Regions from separate parts of the Pseudomonas sp. TE3910 genome, predicted to be linked through region 1. Evidence: predicted binding sites of a transcription regulator. Region 1 holds the regulator's gene; each other region holds the start of a gene.
What was found. Region 1 encodes sigma-54, which starts transcription at its own class of promoters, with help from an activator protein. Its sites were predicted from a motif close to ANTGGCATNNANNTTGCTNT; they were not measured.

Region 1 (4,295 bases):
GGTTCAGGTTGGTGGTGTCGATCTTCAGGTCGGCCAGATCGGAAATAGGACCGAGCAGTTCGGTCTCGACCCGGATGGCCTCAGCCAGCGAGCGCTGAGCGTTGGTCAGCGGGTGACGGCGACGGGTTTCCGAGAAGCGCTTGAGCAGGGTTTCTTCATCGGCGTCCAGATACAGCACGTCGCATTGGATATGCCGGTTGCGTGCATCTTCAAGCAGTTCCGGGAACCGGGAGAGATGGCTTGGCAGGTTGCGTGCATCAATGGACACGGCAACCTTGGGTTGCATCAGTTCGGTATTGATCAGCGCACTTTCGGCAAGCTGCGGCAGCAAGCCGGCCGGAAGGTTGTCGATGCAATAGTAGCCATTGTCCTCGAGCACATCGAGGGCAGTGCTTTTACCTGAGCCGGACCGGCCGCTGACGATGATCAAACGCATGTTCAGTGCCCGTTCTGTACATCCAGTACGACCTGATACAGGGACTGGCTATCGCCGGCCGCACGCAGTTTTTCGCGAACGTCCTTGCGGTCAAGCATGCTGGCGATCTGGCGCAGCAGCTCCAGGTGCTCGTCGGTGGCGGCTTCCGGAACCAGCAGTACGAACAGCAGGTCTACGGGAGCACCATCGATGGCGTCGTAATCTATGGGGGCATCCAGGTGGAGCAGCGCACTGATCGGTGCGGTGCAGCCACTGAGGCGGCAGTGTGGAATGGCGATACCGTTGCCGAAACCGGTTGAACCCAGTTTTTCGCGGGCAATCAGGCTCTCGAAGACATCTTGCATTTCCAGATCCGGTACTTCCCGGTCAATCAGGTTGGCAATGTGTTCGAGTACGCGTTTTTTACTGCCGCCCGGCACGTTCACAAGTGAACGGCCGGGGGTCAGGATATCTTCAAGTCGGATCATGAGTGGGGGGGATCAGCGAGCGGCTGCACCTTGCAGCAAGGCCTGCTGTTTTTCCTTGTGTTTTTTCAGTTGGCGGTCGAGCTTGTCGGCAAGCAGGTCGATCGCGGCATACATGTCTTCATGCTCGGCATTGGCGACGACTTCGCCGCCAGGGATGCGCAGGGTGGCCTCGATTTTCTGTTTCAGTTTCTCGACCTCCAGAATGACCTGCACATTGGTGATCTTGTCGAAGTGACGCTCAACACGCTCGAGTTTTTCCCCGATATAAGTGCGCAGCGCTTCGGTGACTTCTACTTGGTGTCCACTGATGTTGACTTGCATACAGCTTCTCCTTTTGTTGCCGGTGCATAAAGAGGCAGGTATTGCGCCTGCCACTTGAATTGCGGTGGCACACCTCAGGTGCGTTACATCAGTCGCTTGCGTTCACTCGACGGTGCAATGCCGAGCGACTCGCGGTACTTGGCGACGGTGCGTCGTGCTACCTGGATGCCTTGTGCCTCCAGTAAACCAGCGATCTTGCTGTCACTCAATGGCTTTTTCTGATTTTCCGCTGCAACCAGTTTTTTGATGATCGCGCGAATCGCCGTGGACGAGCATTCTCCGCCTTCGGAGGTGCTGACATGGCTGGAGAAAAAGTACTTCAGTTCGTAAATGCCACGCGGGGTATGCATGTACTTTTGCGTGGTCACCCGGGATATGGTCGATTCGTGCATGCCCACCGCTTCGGCGATGTCGTGCAGCACCAGCGGCTTCATGGCCTCGTCACCGTGGTCGAGGAATCCACGCTGGTGTTCGACGATCTGGGTGGCAACCTTCATCAGCGTTTCGTTGCGGCTTTGCAGGCTCTTGATGAACCAGCGGGCTTCCTGAAGCTGATTGCGCATGAAGGTGTTGTCTGCGCTGGTATCGGCGCGGCGTACAAAGCCTGCGTACTGTGGATTGACGCGCAGGCGTGGGACGGCTTCCTGGTTCAGTTCAACCAGCCAGCGATCGCTGTCCTTGCGTACGATCACGTCAGGCACCACGTATTCGGGTTCACTGGACTCGATCTGTGAGCCGGGGCGTGGGTTCAGGCTTTGTACCAGTTCGATCACCTGGCGCAGCTCGTCTTCCTTGAGCTTCATGCGGCGCATCAGCTGGCTGTAGTCGCGGCTGCCGAGCAGGTCGATGTAGTCGCTGACCAGTCGTTGCGCTTCAGTCATCCAGGGTGTTTGTGCCGGCATCTGCCGCAACTGCAACAACAGGCATTCGCTCAGGTTGCGGGCGCCTATACCGGCAGGCTCGAATTGCTGGATGCGGTGCAGGACGGCTTCCACTTCGTCCAGTTCGATATCGAGTTCCGGGTCGAAGGACTCACAGACCTCTTCCAGGGTTTCGTCGAGATAGCCCTGGTTGTTGATGCAGTCGATCAGGGTGACGGCAATCAGTCGGTCGGTATCCGACATTGGCGCCAGGTTCAATTGCCACAGCAGGTGGCTCTGCAGGCTTTCACCCGCCGAGGTGCGGGTGGTGAAGTCCCACTCGTCGTCATCGTTGCTGGGAAGGCTGCTGGCGCTGGTTTGATAGATATCTTCCCAGGCGGTGTCTACCGGCAGCTCATTGGGAATACGCTCGTTCCACTCACCTTCCTCAAGGCTTTCCACGGGAGTGGCGGTTTCCTGGAAGCTGGTTTCCTGGGATTCCGAGGTCGGCTTGGATTCGGCGTTATCCGCCATCGGGTCGCTGTTATCGAAGTCGTCGCCATCTTCCTGGCGTTCGAGCATCGGGTTGGATTCCAGGGCTTCCTGGATTTCCTGCTGCAGGTCCAGTGTGGAAAGCTGGAGCAGACGGATGGCCTGTTGCAACTGCGGTGTCATCGTCAGTTGCTGGCCCATTCTTAGGACGAGCGATGGTTTCATGGCAGGGGCTTAACACCTTATTCGCCGGCGCACATGCGCCATCCACTACAAGGGCGCCGAAGCGCCTTCTTTAAGCAAATTATATGCCTGAAACCGAGGTGTTTGCCTAGAGCGCTGTAACAAATAAGCCGGTATTTGGGCGGATCGTCAGCGCTCTGGCGGTGCCTCGCACCTCGGGCTTACAGGCGGAACTCGTGGCCGAGGTAAACCTCTTTCACCAGTTCGTTGGCCAGGATGGTTTCTGCATCACCTTCGGCGATTAGGCGACCATCGTTGACGATGTAAGCGGTTTCGCAGATATCCAGTGTTTCACGGACGTTGTGGTCGGTGATCAGAACGCCAATGCCTTTGGCTTTCAGGTGGTGGATGATCTGCTTGATGTCGCCGACCGAGATCGGGTCGACACCGGCAAACGGTTCGTCGAGCAGGATGAATTTCGGTGCAGTCGCCAGTGCGCGGGCGATCTCCACACGGCGACGTTCACCACCGGAAAGGCTCATGCCGAGGTTGTCGCGGATGTGGCTGATGTGAAACTCCTGCAGCAGGCTTTCCAGTTCCTTGCGACGCCCTGCGGCGTCCAGCTCCTTGCGTGTTTCCAGGATCGCCATGATGTTGTCGGCCACCGACAACTTGCGGAAGATCGAGGCTTCCTGGGGCAGGTAGCCAATCCCAGCGCGTGCACGACCGTGCATCGGCTGGTGGCTGACATCCAGGTCGTCGATGAGCACGCGGCCCTGGTCGGCCTGTACCAGGCCGACAATCATGTAGAAGCACGTTGTCTTGCCGGCGCCGTTAGGGCCAAGCAGGCCGACGATCTGGCCGCTGTCGATTGACAGGCTGACGTCACGTACGACTTGTCGACTCTTGTAGCTCTTGGCCAGGTGCTGGGCTTTGAGGGTTGCCATTACTCGGCCTTCTTCTTCGGCTGGATCACCATGTCGATGCGTGGGCGCGGTGCGGTAATGTTGCTGCCGCGGCCGGCGGTGGCGACCTGAGACTTGGTGTTGTAGACGATTTTCTCGCCTTCGGTGGTGTTGCCTTCGTTGATCACCTTGGCCCGGTCAGTCAGAACCACCAGGTCTTTCAATGCCTGGTATTGGATCTGCACGGCATAGCCTTGCATCTTGTCCGGCTTTGCAGCGCTTTGTTGCTGCTCGAAATACGCCAGGTTGCCCACCGAAGTGACCACGTCGATATCGCCGGAAGCGGAGCGGGTGATGGTCACGGTGTTGCCTTTGATCATCATCGAGCCTTGGGTGATGATCACGTCGCCGGTGTAGGTGGCAATGCCTTTCTTGTCGTCCAGTTGGGCGTTATCGGCCTGGATGCGGATTGGCTGGTCGCGGTCGTTCGGCAGGGCCAAGGCGCTCGCGCTTCCCAGTGCTGCGCTCAGGCTGAGCAAAAAGGGGAGGGTTTTAACGAGCCTCATACTGTCCTCTTACGTTGGACAGCAGGTCCATCCTGCCGTCTTTCAAATACGCTTTCATTCCCTTG
Region 2 (4,295 bases), 440 kb from region 1:
GAATGCTTCGGACCAGCACCGTTCCTGCCGATGAGCAGGGAGGAGATGGATCAGCTCGGCTGGGATTCCTGCGACATCATCATTGTGACCGGTGACGCCTATGTCGATCACCCGTCGTTCGGTATGGCCATCATCGGCCGTCTGCTGGAAGCCCAAGGGTTCCGGGTGGGGATCATTGCCCAGCCGAACTGGCAGTCGAAAGACGACTTCATGAAGCTGGGTGAGCCGAACCTGTTTTTCGGTGTCGCTGCGGGCAACATGGACTCCATGATCAACCGCTACACCGCCGACAAGAAGATCCGTTCCGACGACGCCTATACGCCGGGTGGCCTGGCCGGCAAGCGTCCGGATCGCGCCAGCCTGGTCTACAGCCAGCGCTGCAAGGAAGCCTACAAGCATGTACCGATCGTGCTGGGTGGCATCGAGGCTTCGCTGCGCCGGATCGCACATTACGACTACTGGCAGGACAAGGTGCGTCATTCGATCCTGATCGACGCCTGTGCCGACATCCTGCTTTACGGCAATGCCGAGCGGGCCATTGTCGAAGTGGCCCAGCGCCTGTCGTACGGCGAGAAAATCGAAACCATTACCGACATTCGTGGCACGGCATTTGTTCGTCGGGACACCCCTGAAGGCTGGTACGAGGTCGACTCCACACGTATCGACCGTCCGGGCAAGATCGACAAGATCATCAACCCGTACGTGAATACCCAGGACACTCAGGCCTGCGCCATCGAGCAAGAAAAAGGCCCGGTTGAAGACCCGAATGAACCGAAGGTCGTCCAGTTGCTGGCGAGCCCGCGGATGACCCGCGACAAGACCGTGATTCGCCTGCCGTCCTTCGAGAAGGTCCGTGGCGACGCGGTGCTCTACGCTCACGCCAACCGTGTGCTGCACCTGGAGACCAACCCAGGCAACGCCCGGGCGCTGGTGCAGAGACACGGTGACGTGGACGTCTGGTTCAACCCTCCGCCCATTCCGATGACTACTGAGGAAATGGACTATGTGTTCGGCATGCCCTATGCGCGCGTGCCGCACCCGGCGTATGGCAAGGAGAAAATCCCGGCCTACGACATGATCCGTTTTTCGGTCAACATCATGCGCGGCTGCTTTGGTGGCTGCACCTTCTGCTCGATCACCGAGCACGAAGGCCGGATTATCCAGAACCGCTCTGAAGAGTCGATCATTCGTGAGATCGAAGAGATTCGCGACAAGGTGCCTGGGTTTACCGGTGTCATCTCCGACCTTGGCGGCCCTACCGCGAACATGTACCGAATCGCCTGCAAGAGCCCGGAAATCGAGTCCGCGTGCCGCAAGCCGTCGTGCGTGTTCCCCGGCATTTGCCCGAACCTGAACACCGACCACTCGTCGTTGATTCAGTTGTACCGCAGTGCGCGTGCCTTGCCGGGTGTGAAGAAGATCCTGATCGCCTCGGGCCTGCGTTATGACCTGGCGGTAGAGTCGCCGGAGTACGTCAAGGAACTGGTGACTCACCACGTTGGCGGTTACCTGAAGATTGCGCCGGAGCACACCGAAGAAGGCCCGCTGAATCAGATGATGAAGCCGGGTATCGGTACCTATGACCGCTTCAAGCGTATGTTCGAGAAATTCTCGAAAGAGGCGGGCAAGGAACAGTACCTGATCCCGTACTTCATTGCGGCGCACCCGGGCACTACCGATGAAGACATGATGAACCTGGCCCTTTGGCTCAAGGGCAATGGCTTCCGTGCTGACCAGGTACAGGCGTTCTATCCATCGCCAATGGCGTCGGCTACCGCCATGTACCACTCGGGCAAGAACCCGCTGCGCAAGGTCACCTACAAGAGTGACCCGGTCACGATCGTCAAGAGCGAGGCACAGCGTCGCCTGCACAAGGCATTCCTGCGCTATCACGATCCGAAGGGCTGGCCGATGCTGCGTGAGGCGCTGGAGCGTATGGGCCGTAGCGACCTGATCGGCCCGGGCAAGCACCAGTTGATCCCGTTGCACCAGCCTGCAACCGACAGCTACCAGAGTGCGCGACGCAAGAACTCGACACCGGCAGGCAGCCACAAGGTCGCCAAGGATCAAAAGATCCTGACTCAGCACACTGGCCTGCCGCCGCGTGGCAGCGATGGTGGCAAGCCGTGGGACAAGCGCGAAGAGGCCAAGGCGGCAGCGTTCGCCCGTAACCAGGATGCGGCCAAGGCGCGCAAAGACGCCGCCAAGGGCAAAGGCAAGAAGAAGCCGCGTCAGCCGGTACTGCCGCGCTAACCTGGCCTTGGCCCGCGCGCCGGGGTGGTGCGTTGCCCGTGGCAAGGCACGATTCTGGTGCGCCAATAGGCTAAGCCGTGCGCAGGCACGGCGTAGCCGCTCATGGCACAACTCTTGCGCGCTTCAGGGTTGACCTTGGCCCTTGAGCGCTGCCATGCCTGACCAGCCTGACTCCTACCATGAACTGTTGCAGGGCGACGGAGCGGTACGCCCGCACTGGCAGGCGCTGTTCGCGCAGTTGCAGCGAAGCAGCCCCGAGCAGTTGGCGCAGCGTCAGGCGCTGTTGACCCGCCAGCTTCAGGAAAATGGTGTCACCTATAACATCTACGCCGACCCCAAGGGCGCTGATCGCCCGTGGGAGCTGGATCTGTTGCCGCACGTGTTGTCTGCCGAGGAATGGCAGCCACTGGCCGCCGGTATCGCTCAGCGTGCTCGTCTGCTCAATGCGGTACTGGCCGATACCTACGGACCGCAACAGCTGCTGGCCGACGGGCTTTTACCTCCGGAACTGATCTACGGGCACAACAATTTTCTCTGGCCCTGCCAAGGTATCGAAGTGCCTGGCGGAACCTACCTGCATGTCTACGCCGCTGACCTTGCACGCGCGCCGGATGGGCGCTGGTGGATCACTGCAGACCGTACCCAGGCGCCTTCTGGTGCTGGCTATGCCCTTGAGAACCGCACAATTCTTTCGCGGGCCTGGCCGGAGCTCTACCGCAGCCTCCATGTACAGCACCTGGCGGGTTTCTTTCGAACCTTGCAGCAGACTCTCGCCGAGACGGCACCGAGTGAAGGGGAGGCGCCGCTGGTGGTGCTGCTGACCCCCGGGCGATTCAACGAGAGTTACTTCGAACACCTGTATTTGGCGCGGCAACTGGGTTACCCCTTGGTCGAGGGTAGCGACCTGACGGTGCGCGATGCCACCGTGTACCTCAAGACACTGGATGGTTTGCGTCGTGTTCACGGCATTTGGCGGCGTCTTGACGATGACTTCTGCGACCCGCTGGAGTTGCGCACGGATTCGGCATTGGGCGTTCCTGGTTTGCTCGATGCCGTGCGTCAAGGGCGCGTGCTGGTGGCCAATGCCTTGGGCTGCGGTGTGCTGGAGTCACCCGGCCTGCTTGGTTTTTTGCCCGCTATCAATGAGCACCTGTTCGGCGAGGCCTTGAGCCTGCCCTCCGTTGCCAGTTGGTGGTGCGGCGAGCCTCCGGCATTGGCACAGGCGCTGGAGAAACTGCCAGACCTGGTGTTCAAGCCAGCGTTTCCTTCGCAGCGGTTCACGCCCGTGTTGGGAGGCGCACTTGATGCTGAACAACAGCAGGCGCTGGCGTCGCGTATCGGTGCGCGACCGGCTGTCTATGTTGCCCAAGAGCGGGTGCAGTTGTCCCAGGCGCCGGTCTGGCAGGTCGATCAACGTGCACTGCAATCCCGTTCGGTAGGTATGCGTGTTTACGCCGTGGCCTGTGCCGATGGCTATCGGGTGTTGCCTGGCGGGCTGGTGCGGGTGTCGGCACAGGCCGATGCCGACGTGATCTCGATGCAGCGTGGTGGTGCCAGCAAGGATGCCTGGGTGTTGGGTGAGCAGGCCTGCGCCGGTGAGCAGTGGCGGGCGCGGCACAGTATTGGCGTGGCGGACCTGATTCGTCGCGACCCGTACTTGCCCTCGCGGGTGGTGGAAAACTTGTTCTGGTTCGGCCGTTACTGTGAGCGCTGTGATGTGGGGGCGCGCTTGTTGCGCATTCTGTTGACCCGTTACCTGGACGATGACAGTCCACTGGCGCTGGAGGGGGCTGTGGCGTTGGCGGACGGCTTGTCATTACTGCCAGAGGGCGCAAGCCTGCCCGAACGTTTGCGTGCTGCATTGCTGGATGCCGAATGGGGCTTCGGTTTGCGCGCCAACCTGCAGCGCTTGCAGGGCGCAGCCGCTCAGGTGCGCGGCAAGCTCTCACGGGAAAACTGGCAGGCGCTGCAGGAGTTGCAGCGGCAAGCGCGAGTGCTGGAGAACGCGGAGGCGGGCTTCGGTGAGCTGCTGGAAACCCTCG
Region 3 (4,295 bases), 820 kb from region 1:
GGCAAGCCCGAGGAAGTGGCTCGCCGACTGATCGAGGTCATTGAGCTGGGGCTGATTGGTGAAGGTGAGCAGTTGCCCAGTGAGAGTGAACTGGCGACTCGCTTCGGCGTGGCGACCGTGACATTGCGCGACGCGTTGGCGATTTTGCGTCAGCGGGGTGTTGTTGCAACCAAGCGCGGCAGAAACGGCGGCAGTTTCGTCTGTGCCCCTGTGGAGGTTTCCGATGACTTCCTCAAGGCCAGGCTCAGTGCGATGAGTTCGCTGGAGCTTCGCGACCTGTGCGACGAGCAAATCGCTATTTCGGCTACTGCCGCAGGCTTGGCGGCCAGCCGATCTACCAGTGCCCAGCATCAAAGGCTGGAGCATTTCGTGACGGCGCTCCAAGAGGCCACGACCCGAAGCGAGCTTCGCCGGGCGGATGCACGATTTCATATCGAGGTTGCGGTTGCTGCGCAGTCGGTGCGATTGACGCACGCAGAAATGCGCCTTCAGTCCCAAATGGGCGAGTTGCTATGGATCTCTATGGCGGACGCTCACAAGAGTACGGTCATTGCGGAGCACCGGGCGATCCTGCAGGCCGTGATGGCCGGTGAGTCTAATCTGGCCAGTGCGCTGACAGAGGCTCATGTCAAAGAGGGCATAAAACGCCTGATGGATTTGCGCTACGCACTGCTTGAGCTGCAAGAGGCTACATCACCATGATCACAGTCGAACAAAACGAAGAGCTTCATCAGTGTGCCCAGCGATTGGAAGCGATCTTCTGCACCCTGTTCGAGCAATTGAACAGCTTGGCCGGGGAAGTGGTAACGGTCTGGGAGGCGCTGGATGCCGAAGGGCGGAAGCCGACCTCCAAAGACCTCGCTTTTCTTCAGGCGACCATTGAAGCGCGGCTGTTGGCAAACGACAGCTATATCCACGGGACGGGGGTGGTGCTGGAGCCGGGTGAGCTTGCGGACCAAGAATTGTTTCTTGAGTGGTTCTACCGCCCCTCCAGCGGCAAAGTCGCCCCGATGATGCTGAACTTCAATCGTCAAAGCGAGAGCTTCTACAATTACCAGGGCATGCCTTGGTTTACGCGCCCCAAGCTGACGGGTGAAGCGTCGGTCGAGGGGCCGTTCGTGGACCTGTACGGTACAGAGCTTTACATACTGGCCTTCTCCGTTCCGATTGTTGCCAAGGGGCATTTTGTCGGCGTTGCCGCAGCGGATATCGCCCTGCACGAATTCGATCAGTTGCTCACCCGGTGCCTGCTGCGGATGAAGAACGAGGCGTTCATCATCAATGCTGAAGGCCGAATCGTTGCCGCCAATTCGGCCAACTGGTTCGTGGGGAACATTGCCAGCCGCCCTGCAGCTGCCAACGTGCGAAAGCTTGAACCGTTATCGATCGAGTGGTCATTGGTTGAACTGCCAACGCCGCGATAGGCCGTGGCCTACCCTCAACGCACCACTGATACCTGTTTCCGTTTCTACCACAACAGCAATAATCGAAGAGGAAATACCATGCGTCGACTGTCGATACGTCTCGTTAGCCTCCTTTGCATGCTCTTGTTCGCCCAGTTGTCGATTGCAGCGGAAAAACAGAGCACCCGGAGCATCATCGATGCTTACATGAGTGCCTGGAACAAGCATGACCCCAATGCGGCGGCGCAGTACTTTGCTGAAAACGGGGAGTTTCTGGATGCGTCCGTAGGGATCCCTCAAGTCGGCCGGGAAACGGCCCGGGATAAAGTCATCAAGCTGTTTATCGATGCCGTGCCGGATTTGAAGTGGCAGATGGTTGGCGAGCCGATCATTGAAGGCGACAACATTGCCTTTGAATGGCAGTTCGATGGCCATAACACCGGTGCCTGGGCACCTGAAACCCCTGCGACCAACAAGCCGTTGAGTTTCAAAGGGGTCAGCTTCATCCGCCTGAAGGATGGCAAGATCGCGACGCAGCATGATTACTACGATGCGTTGTCGTTCAACAAACAGTTGGGCTGGTAAGCGGGCCGCGAGCGGGGCTTGCCAGCATCTACGCGCTGCGTACTCAACTTCGCAGCGCTTAGACGCTATCGCAGGCAAGCCTTGTTCCCACGGAGCAGGCTCGGTCTCAGCCGCTGCGCGTGGGTGATTACTGCTCGGTGGCTGTTTCTACCGGCGGGGTCATCCGCGCTTCCAGTTCCAGCACTTTGGCTTCCAGCGCCTCCAGGCGGGCGCGGGTACGGGCCAGTACCACCATCTGGCTGTCGAACTCTTCGCGGCTGACCAGTTCAAGCTTGCTGAAACCGCTTTGCAGCAGCGCCTTGAACTGGCTTTCCAGTTCACTGCGAGGCTGTGAGGTGTCGCTGCTGAAAAGGCGCGAGGCCTGGTCGCTTAGGGCATCGAGAAAGGCTTTGGGCGCGAGCATGGGCAGTATCCAGAAAATTCCACAAGGCCGGCAGTGTATCACGCAAGGAAACCGGGCTCGCATTGCACACTTTTTGCGCATCGCGGCGCAATGCCGCGCACCGTAGTTGTGCGTCCGAACCTTGCTGGCGAATGGCCAAACTGACCGGGTTGCCGTAAGTCGTTGTAATTGGTGAATTTGTCGGACATGGCAAGGTTTCTGCTTAGACCTCTGTGACCCATGCACCGATGCTGTCGCTGTGACGATGCAGTGCGCAAATGGAGCGAAGGACGTGTTTCGTAAGACGTGGTTTGTGGCGTCGGCTTGAGGATGAGTGGTCGACGACGCGTTACAAAGCCAAGCGCTGCGCTTAGACTTGAGTCGGGTTTGTTTTCCTGGGGCAAGTCCACCAATTCGGGAGAAAGTTTCATGAAGCTAGTCACTGCCATCATCAAGCCGTTCAAATTGGACGACGTGCGCGAGTCGTTGTCTGAAATCGGCGTGCAGGGCATTACCGTTACCGAAGTCAAAGGTTTCGGTCGGCAGAAAGGCCACACCGAGCTGTATCGCGGTGCGGAGTATGTGGTCGATTTCCTGCCCAAAGTGAAGATTGATGTCGCCATTGACGACAAGGATCTGGACCGGGTCATCGAAGCCATCACCAAGGCGGCCAATACCGGCAAGATCGGTGACGGCAAGATCTTTGTGGTGAATCTGGAACAGGCTATCCGTATTCGTACCGGCGAAACCGATACCGACGCGATCTAACAAAAAGCCGCCCCAAACCCAACGCCCCAGGAGATAACATCATGACTCTGCGTCAGTTCGCAGGGCTAGGAGCCCTTTTGTCCCTCGTAATGCCTGGCCTGGCCCTGGCAGAGGACGCAGCACCTGTGCTCAACTCCGGCGATACCGCCTGGATGTTGACCTCTACAGCCTTGGTGCTGTTCATGACCATCCCCGGCCTGGCGCTGTTTTACGGCGGCATGGTGCGGTCCAAGAACGTCCTGTCGGTGATGATGCAGTGTTTCGCGATCACTGGCCTGATCAGCATTCTCTGGGTCGTTTATGGCTACAGCATGGCGTTCGATACCACCGGTATGGAACAGGGCGTAGTCAACTTCAATTCTTTCGTCGGCGGCATGTCCAAGGCGTTCCTCGCCGGTGTGACGCCATCGAGCCTCACCTCCGCGACGGCGTTGTTTCCGGAAGCCGTGTTCATCACCTTCCAGATGACCTTCGCGATCATTACGCCGGCTCTTATTGTCGGTGCCTTTGCCGAGCGCATGAAGTTTTCGGCCATGCTGATCTTCATGGCCATCTGGTTCACCGTGATCTATGCGCCGATTGCGCACATGGTCTGGAGTGGCAGCGGCGGCCTGATGTGGGACTGGGGCGTGCTGGACTTCGCGGGCGGCACCGTGGTGCATATCAACGCCGGTATCGCCGGCCTGGTGGCTTGCCTGGTGCTGGGCAAGCGTAAAGGCTTCCCGATCACCCCAATGGCGCCCCACAACCTGGGTTACACCCTGATGGGCGCGGCCATGCTCTGGGTCGGCTGGTTCGGCTTCAACGCCGGCTCTGCCGCCGCCGCCAATGGCACCGCCGGTATGGCCATGCTGGTCACCCAGATTGCCACTGCCGCCGCTGCGCTGGGCTGGATGCTTGCCGAGTGGCTGACGCACGGTAAACCAAGCGCTCTGGGTATCGCTTCGGGTGTGGTTGCAGGCTTGGTAGCCATCACCCCGGCCGCTGGCACCGTAGGCCCGATGGGGGCGCTGGTGATCGGCCTGGTGGCTTCGGTGATCTGCTTCTTCTGCGCTACCAGCCTCAAGCGCAAACTGGGCTATGACGACTCGCTGGATGCCTTCGGTGTACACGGTATCGGCGGTATTGTCGGCGCGCTCCTGACCGGTGTGTTTGCC
Region 4 (4,295 bases), 630 kb from region 1:
TCGCTGATGAACTGGCCATGGCTGCGCTGACCACTGATGGCGAGCAGCATCTCCGCCGCCGGATTCATGTACTCAAGACGCAGTTCGGCATTGAGCAGAATGGTGGCAGTGGTCAGGTTGTCCAGTAGCAGTCGGTGCAGAGCATCGCTGATGGTCATGGGGCGTCGTTGACCTCTTTTGGTACATGACAACCGTGGCTGAAGCCAGGGTCGCGCGCACTGGTAATCCGCTGATACGAAGAAAATGCAAAAAACAAACCAAGGCTCCGAAAAGAAGCGGATTCGCCTGAAAAAGACCTGTATATGCCCAAAAAAGGACTACAAAGCCCTGGGCTTGCGATTTTCTTGAACCAAAATGGGCTGTGAACAGCGGATGCAGGCGGCCCATCGCACCAATATAGAGCATTGAGCCAGGATCGGTTCTGCATTAAAGGCGTTGCCTGGAAAGAGGCTTCCGAGGGCGGCTCAGGCTGCGTTTTCTGTGGGATGCAGGCTTGCCTGCGTTGGCGTCGACGGGTGTGTCAGCGAGTGCCTGGTGCCTGCATCGCTGGCAAGCCAGCTTCCTGCAGGGATCAGTGCCAGGCGTCGGGGCTTTGCGTAGGTGAGACGTCAGAAACAAAAAAGGCCTCCCGAGGGAGGCCTTTCTTACGCCGCTTGCGCGAGCGTCACGGGATTAGCAGCTGTAGTACAGCTCGTATTCCAGTGGGTGTACGAAGGTGCGAACCTTGATTTCTTCTTCGCTTTTCAGGGCGATGTAGGCGTCGATGAAGTCGTCGCTGAAAACGCCGCCTTTGGTCAGGAACGCACGGCCCTTGTCCAGCTCTTCCAGGGCTTCTTTCAGGCTGCCACAAACCTGTGGGATTTCCTTGGCCTCTTCAGGCGGCAGGTCGTACAGGTTCTTGTCGGCGGCATCGCCTGGGTGGATCTTGTTCTGGATACCGTCCAGACCTGCCATCAGCAGCGCTGCGAAGCACAGGTATGGGTTGGCAGCCGGGTCCGGGAAGCGCGCTTCGATACGACGTGCTTTCGGGCTGGAAACGTATGGAATACGGATCGAGGCAGAGCGGTTGCGCGCCGAGTAGGCCAGCATTACTGGGGCTTCGAAGCCTGGGACCAGACGCTTGTAGGAGTTGGTCGAAGGGTTGGTGAAGCCGTTCAGTGCCTTACCGTGCTTGATGATACCGCCGATGAAGTACAGGGCGGTGTCGGACAGGCCGGCATAGCCTTCGCCGGAGAAGGTGTTCTTGCCTTCTTTGGAGATGGACATGTGAACGTGCATGCCCGAACCGTTGTCACCGTACAGTGGCTTCGGCATGAAGGTAGCGGTACGGCCGTAAGCGTCGGCAACGTTGTGTACGCAGTACTTCAGGGTCTGAACTTCGTCGGCTTTCTTCACCAGGGTGTTGAAACGCACGCCGATTTCGTTCTGGCCGGCAGTTGCCACTTCGTGGTGGTGAACTTCGATGACCAGGCCCATTTCTTCCATGGCATTACACATGGCAGTACGGATTTCGTGGTCATGGTCGAACGGAGGAACTGGGAAGTAACCACCTTTGACGCCTGGGCGGTGACCTTTGTTGCCGCCTTCGACGTCCTGGTCGGACATCCACGAACCTTGTTCGGAGAAGATCTTGAACATCGAGCCCGAGATGTCGGACTTGAACTTCACTTCGTCGAAGATGAAGAACTCTGGCTCCGGGCCGACCAGTACGGTGTCACCGATAGCAGTGGACTTCAGGTACTCCTCGGCACGCTTGGCGATGGCGCGTGGGTCGCGGTCGTAGCCTTGCATGGTCGAAGGTTCGATGATGTCGCAAACGATGATCAGCGTTGGCTCTTCGGTGAACGGATCGAGCACGGCAGTATCGTCGACCGGCATCAGGATCATGTCGGACGCTTCGATGCCTTTCCATCCAGCGATGGAGGAGCCGTCGAACATCTTGCCGGCTTCAAAGAAGTCTTCATCCAGCGCATCACGGGCTGGCATGGTCACGTGGTGCTGAGTGCCTTTGGTGTCAGTGAAGCGCAGATCAATCCATTTAACGTCATGATCTTTGATGAGTTGAACCGACTTCGACATAGTGTCCTCCGGGTGGGGTAGAGCTTGCCTGTGCAGCCCTTGAATTTGGGTGATGCCGGGCGCGAATAGTCCGCCAAGGCAACCTGCCTCACAAGGGAGCAAATTGCATGCCAGTGCCCCGAGTTGGGTTTTTTGCCCCAAACATAGGCGTTTGCGCCGTAAATACTGAAAAAGCGGATTTTTTTCGCACTCTTATGATGCGATTTTTAATCAAGATGACCTATTTTGGTGCGATGGATGCCGTCCGTACAATAGTTGGTCAAACCTTGAGCAATTTCCGCTATAATCCGCGCCCCCCTTTTTCGCTTGGCACATTGCACGCAGTTTTTCATGAAACTAATCGTCAAGATTTTCCCAGAGATCACCATCAAGAGCGGCCCGGTGCGCAAGCGCTTCATTCGCCAGCTCTGCCGCAACATTCGTGTCGTGCTCAAGGACCTCGATCCAGAGCTCGTGGTCAAGGGTGTCTGGGATAATCTCGAGATCATCACGCGCCTGGACGATGAAAAAGTGCAGCGTGAGATGATCGAGCGCCTGTCCTGTACGCCGGGCATTGCGCATTTCCTGCAGGTCGACGAATACCCGCTGGTCGATTTCGACGATATCGTCGCTAAGTGCAAGCTTCATTATGGTGCGCAGCTGGCCGGCAAGCATTTTTCGGTTCGCTGCAAGCGTGCGGGCAAGCACAGCTTCACCTCCATGGATGTCGATCGTTATGTCGGCAGCCAACTGCGGCAGCAGTGCGGCGCAGCCGGGATCGATCTGCGTAACCCTGAAGTGGTCGTGCGTCTTGAGCTGCGTGATGAGCGTCTGTTCGTGGTGCACAGCCAGCACCCGGGCATCGGCGGCTACCCGCTGGGCGCGCTGGAGCAGACCCTGGTGCTGATGTCGGGTGGTTTCGACTCTACCGTGGCGGCCTACCAGATGATGCGCCGCGGCCTGATGACCCATTTCTGTTTCTTCAACCTCGGTGGCCGTGCCCACGAGCTTGGCGTAATGGAAGTCGCACACTTTCTCTGGAAAAAGTACGGCAGCAGCCAGCGTGTGCTGTTTGTCAGCGTGCCGTTCGAAGAAGTGGTCGGCGAAATTCTCGGCAAGGTCGGTAACAGCTATATGGGCGTTACCCTCAAGCGTATGATGTTGCGTGCTGCAACCCGCATTGCCGATCGCCTGGAAATCGACGCACTGGTGACCGGTGAGGCGATTTCCCAGGTCTCCAGCCAGACCCTGCCGAACCTGGCGGTGATCGATTCGGCGACCGAGAAACTGGTGTTGCGCCCACTGTTGGCCAGCCACAAGCAGGACATCATCGATCAGGCCTACCAGATCGGGACCGCCGAGTTCGCCAAGCACATGCCAGAATACTGCGGCGTGATTTCGGTGAACCCGACAACCTGCGCCAAGCGTCACCGCGTCGAAAGCGAAGAACGCGGTTTCGACATGGCGGTGCTGGAGCGTGCGCTGGAGCGTGCCCGCCTGATCTCGATCGACAATGTCATCGATGAGCTGGGCCAGGATATTCAAATTGAAGAAGTCAGCCAGGCGTTGGCCGGGCAGGTGGTGATCGACATCCGTCACCCCGACGCCCAGGAAGACCAGCCACTGGTACTCGAAGGTATCGAAGTTCAGGTGCTGCCGTTCTATGCCCTGAACAGCCGTTTCAAGGAACTGGATGCTACCCGCCAGTACCTGCTGTATTGCGACAAGGGCGTAATGAGCCGCCTGCATGCCCACCACTTATTGAGCGAGGGACATGCCAATGTGCGTGTTTATCGCCCGGCATAAGACGCCAGGGCTGTATGGCGGCAGCATCCGCCACCGCCCTCCCGACCGGCGGGCCCGTTGAGCGTTTTTCATTCATATTCGCCGCCTAAACTGGCGGCAACCCGAATCCTCTGCTCGAGATACACAAGTGATCGAAAATCTCCGTAACATCGCCATCATCGCCCACGTTGACCATGGTAAGACCACCCTGGTAGACAAACTCCTGCGTCAGTCCGGCACTCTGGAGCGCAACGAGCTCAACGACGAGCGCGTGATGGACTCCAACGACCAGGAAAAAGAGCGCGGCATTACCATTCTGGCGAAGAACACCGCCATCAACTGGAACGGTTACCACATCAACATCGTGGATACCCCCGGCCACGCCGACTTCGGTGGCGAAGTTGAGCGCGTAATGTCGATGGTCGACTCCGTGCTGCTGCTGGTTGATGCTC

Region 2: the regulator sigma-54 is predicted to act here: its motif matches at 2,355-2,374, upstream of ACZ9H3_RS17985 (circularly permuted type 2 ATP-grasp protein).
Region 3: the regulator sigma-54 is predicted to act here: its motif matches at 2,577-2,596, upstream of glnK (P-II family nitrogen regulator).
Region 4: the regulator sigma-54 is predicted to act here: its motif matches at 2,175-2,194, upstream of glnA (glutamate--ammonia ligase).

What each region holds. Positions count from the first base shown of each region.
Region 1 is NZ_JBWBQN010000001.1:4,376,689-4,380,983, forward strand. Features, by position in the region: gene rapZ (RNase adapter RapZ) at 1-436, opposite strand, end outside; gene ptsN (PTS IIA-like nitrogen regulatory protein PtsN) at 439-903, opposite strand; gene hpf (ribosome hibernation-promoting factor, HPF/YfiA family) at 916-1,224, opposite strand; gene ACZ9H3_RS19975 (RNA polymerase factor sigma-54) at 1,308-2,801, opposite strand; gene lptB (LPS export ABC transporter ATP-binding protein) at 2,981-3,706, opposite strand; gene lptA (lipopolysaccharide transport periplasmic protein LptA) at 3,706-4,230, opposite strand; gene lptC (LPS export ABC transporter periplasmic protein LptC) at 4,217-4,295, opposite strand, start outside.
Region 2 is NZ_JBWBQN010000001.1:3,934,907-3,939,201, forward strand. Features, by position in the region: gene ACZ9H3_RS17980 (YgiQ family radical SAM protein) at 1-2,253, shown strand, start outside; gene ACZ9H3_RS17985 (circularly permuted type 2 ATP-grasp protein) at 2,408-4,295, shown strand, end outside.
Region 3 is NZ_JBWBQN010000001.1:3,559,424-3,563,718, forward strand. Features, by position in the region: gene ACZ9H3_RS16290 (FadR/GntR family transcriptional regulator) at 1-702, shown strand, start outside; gene ACZ9H3_RS16295 (cache domain-containing protein) at 699-1,424, shown strand; gene ACZ9H3_RS16300 (ester cyclase) at 1,542-1,988, shown strand; gene ACZ9H3_RS16305 (accessory factor UbiK family protein) at 2,116-2,391, opposite strand; gene glnK (P-II family nitrogen regulator) at 2,800-3,138, shown strand; gene ACZ9H3_RS16315 (ammonium transporter) at 3,180-4,295, shown strand, end outside.
Region 4 is NZ_JBWBQN010000001.1:3,746,339-3,750,633, forward strand. Features, by position in the region: gene glnL (nitrogen regulation protein NR(II)) at 1-158, opposite strand, end outside; gene glnA (glutamate--ammonia ligase) at 673-2,079, opposite strand; gene thiI (tRNA uracil 4-sulfurtransferase ThiI) at 2,410-3,864, shown strand; gene typA (translational GTPase TypA) at 3,992-4,295, shown strand, end outside.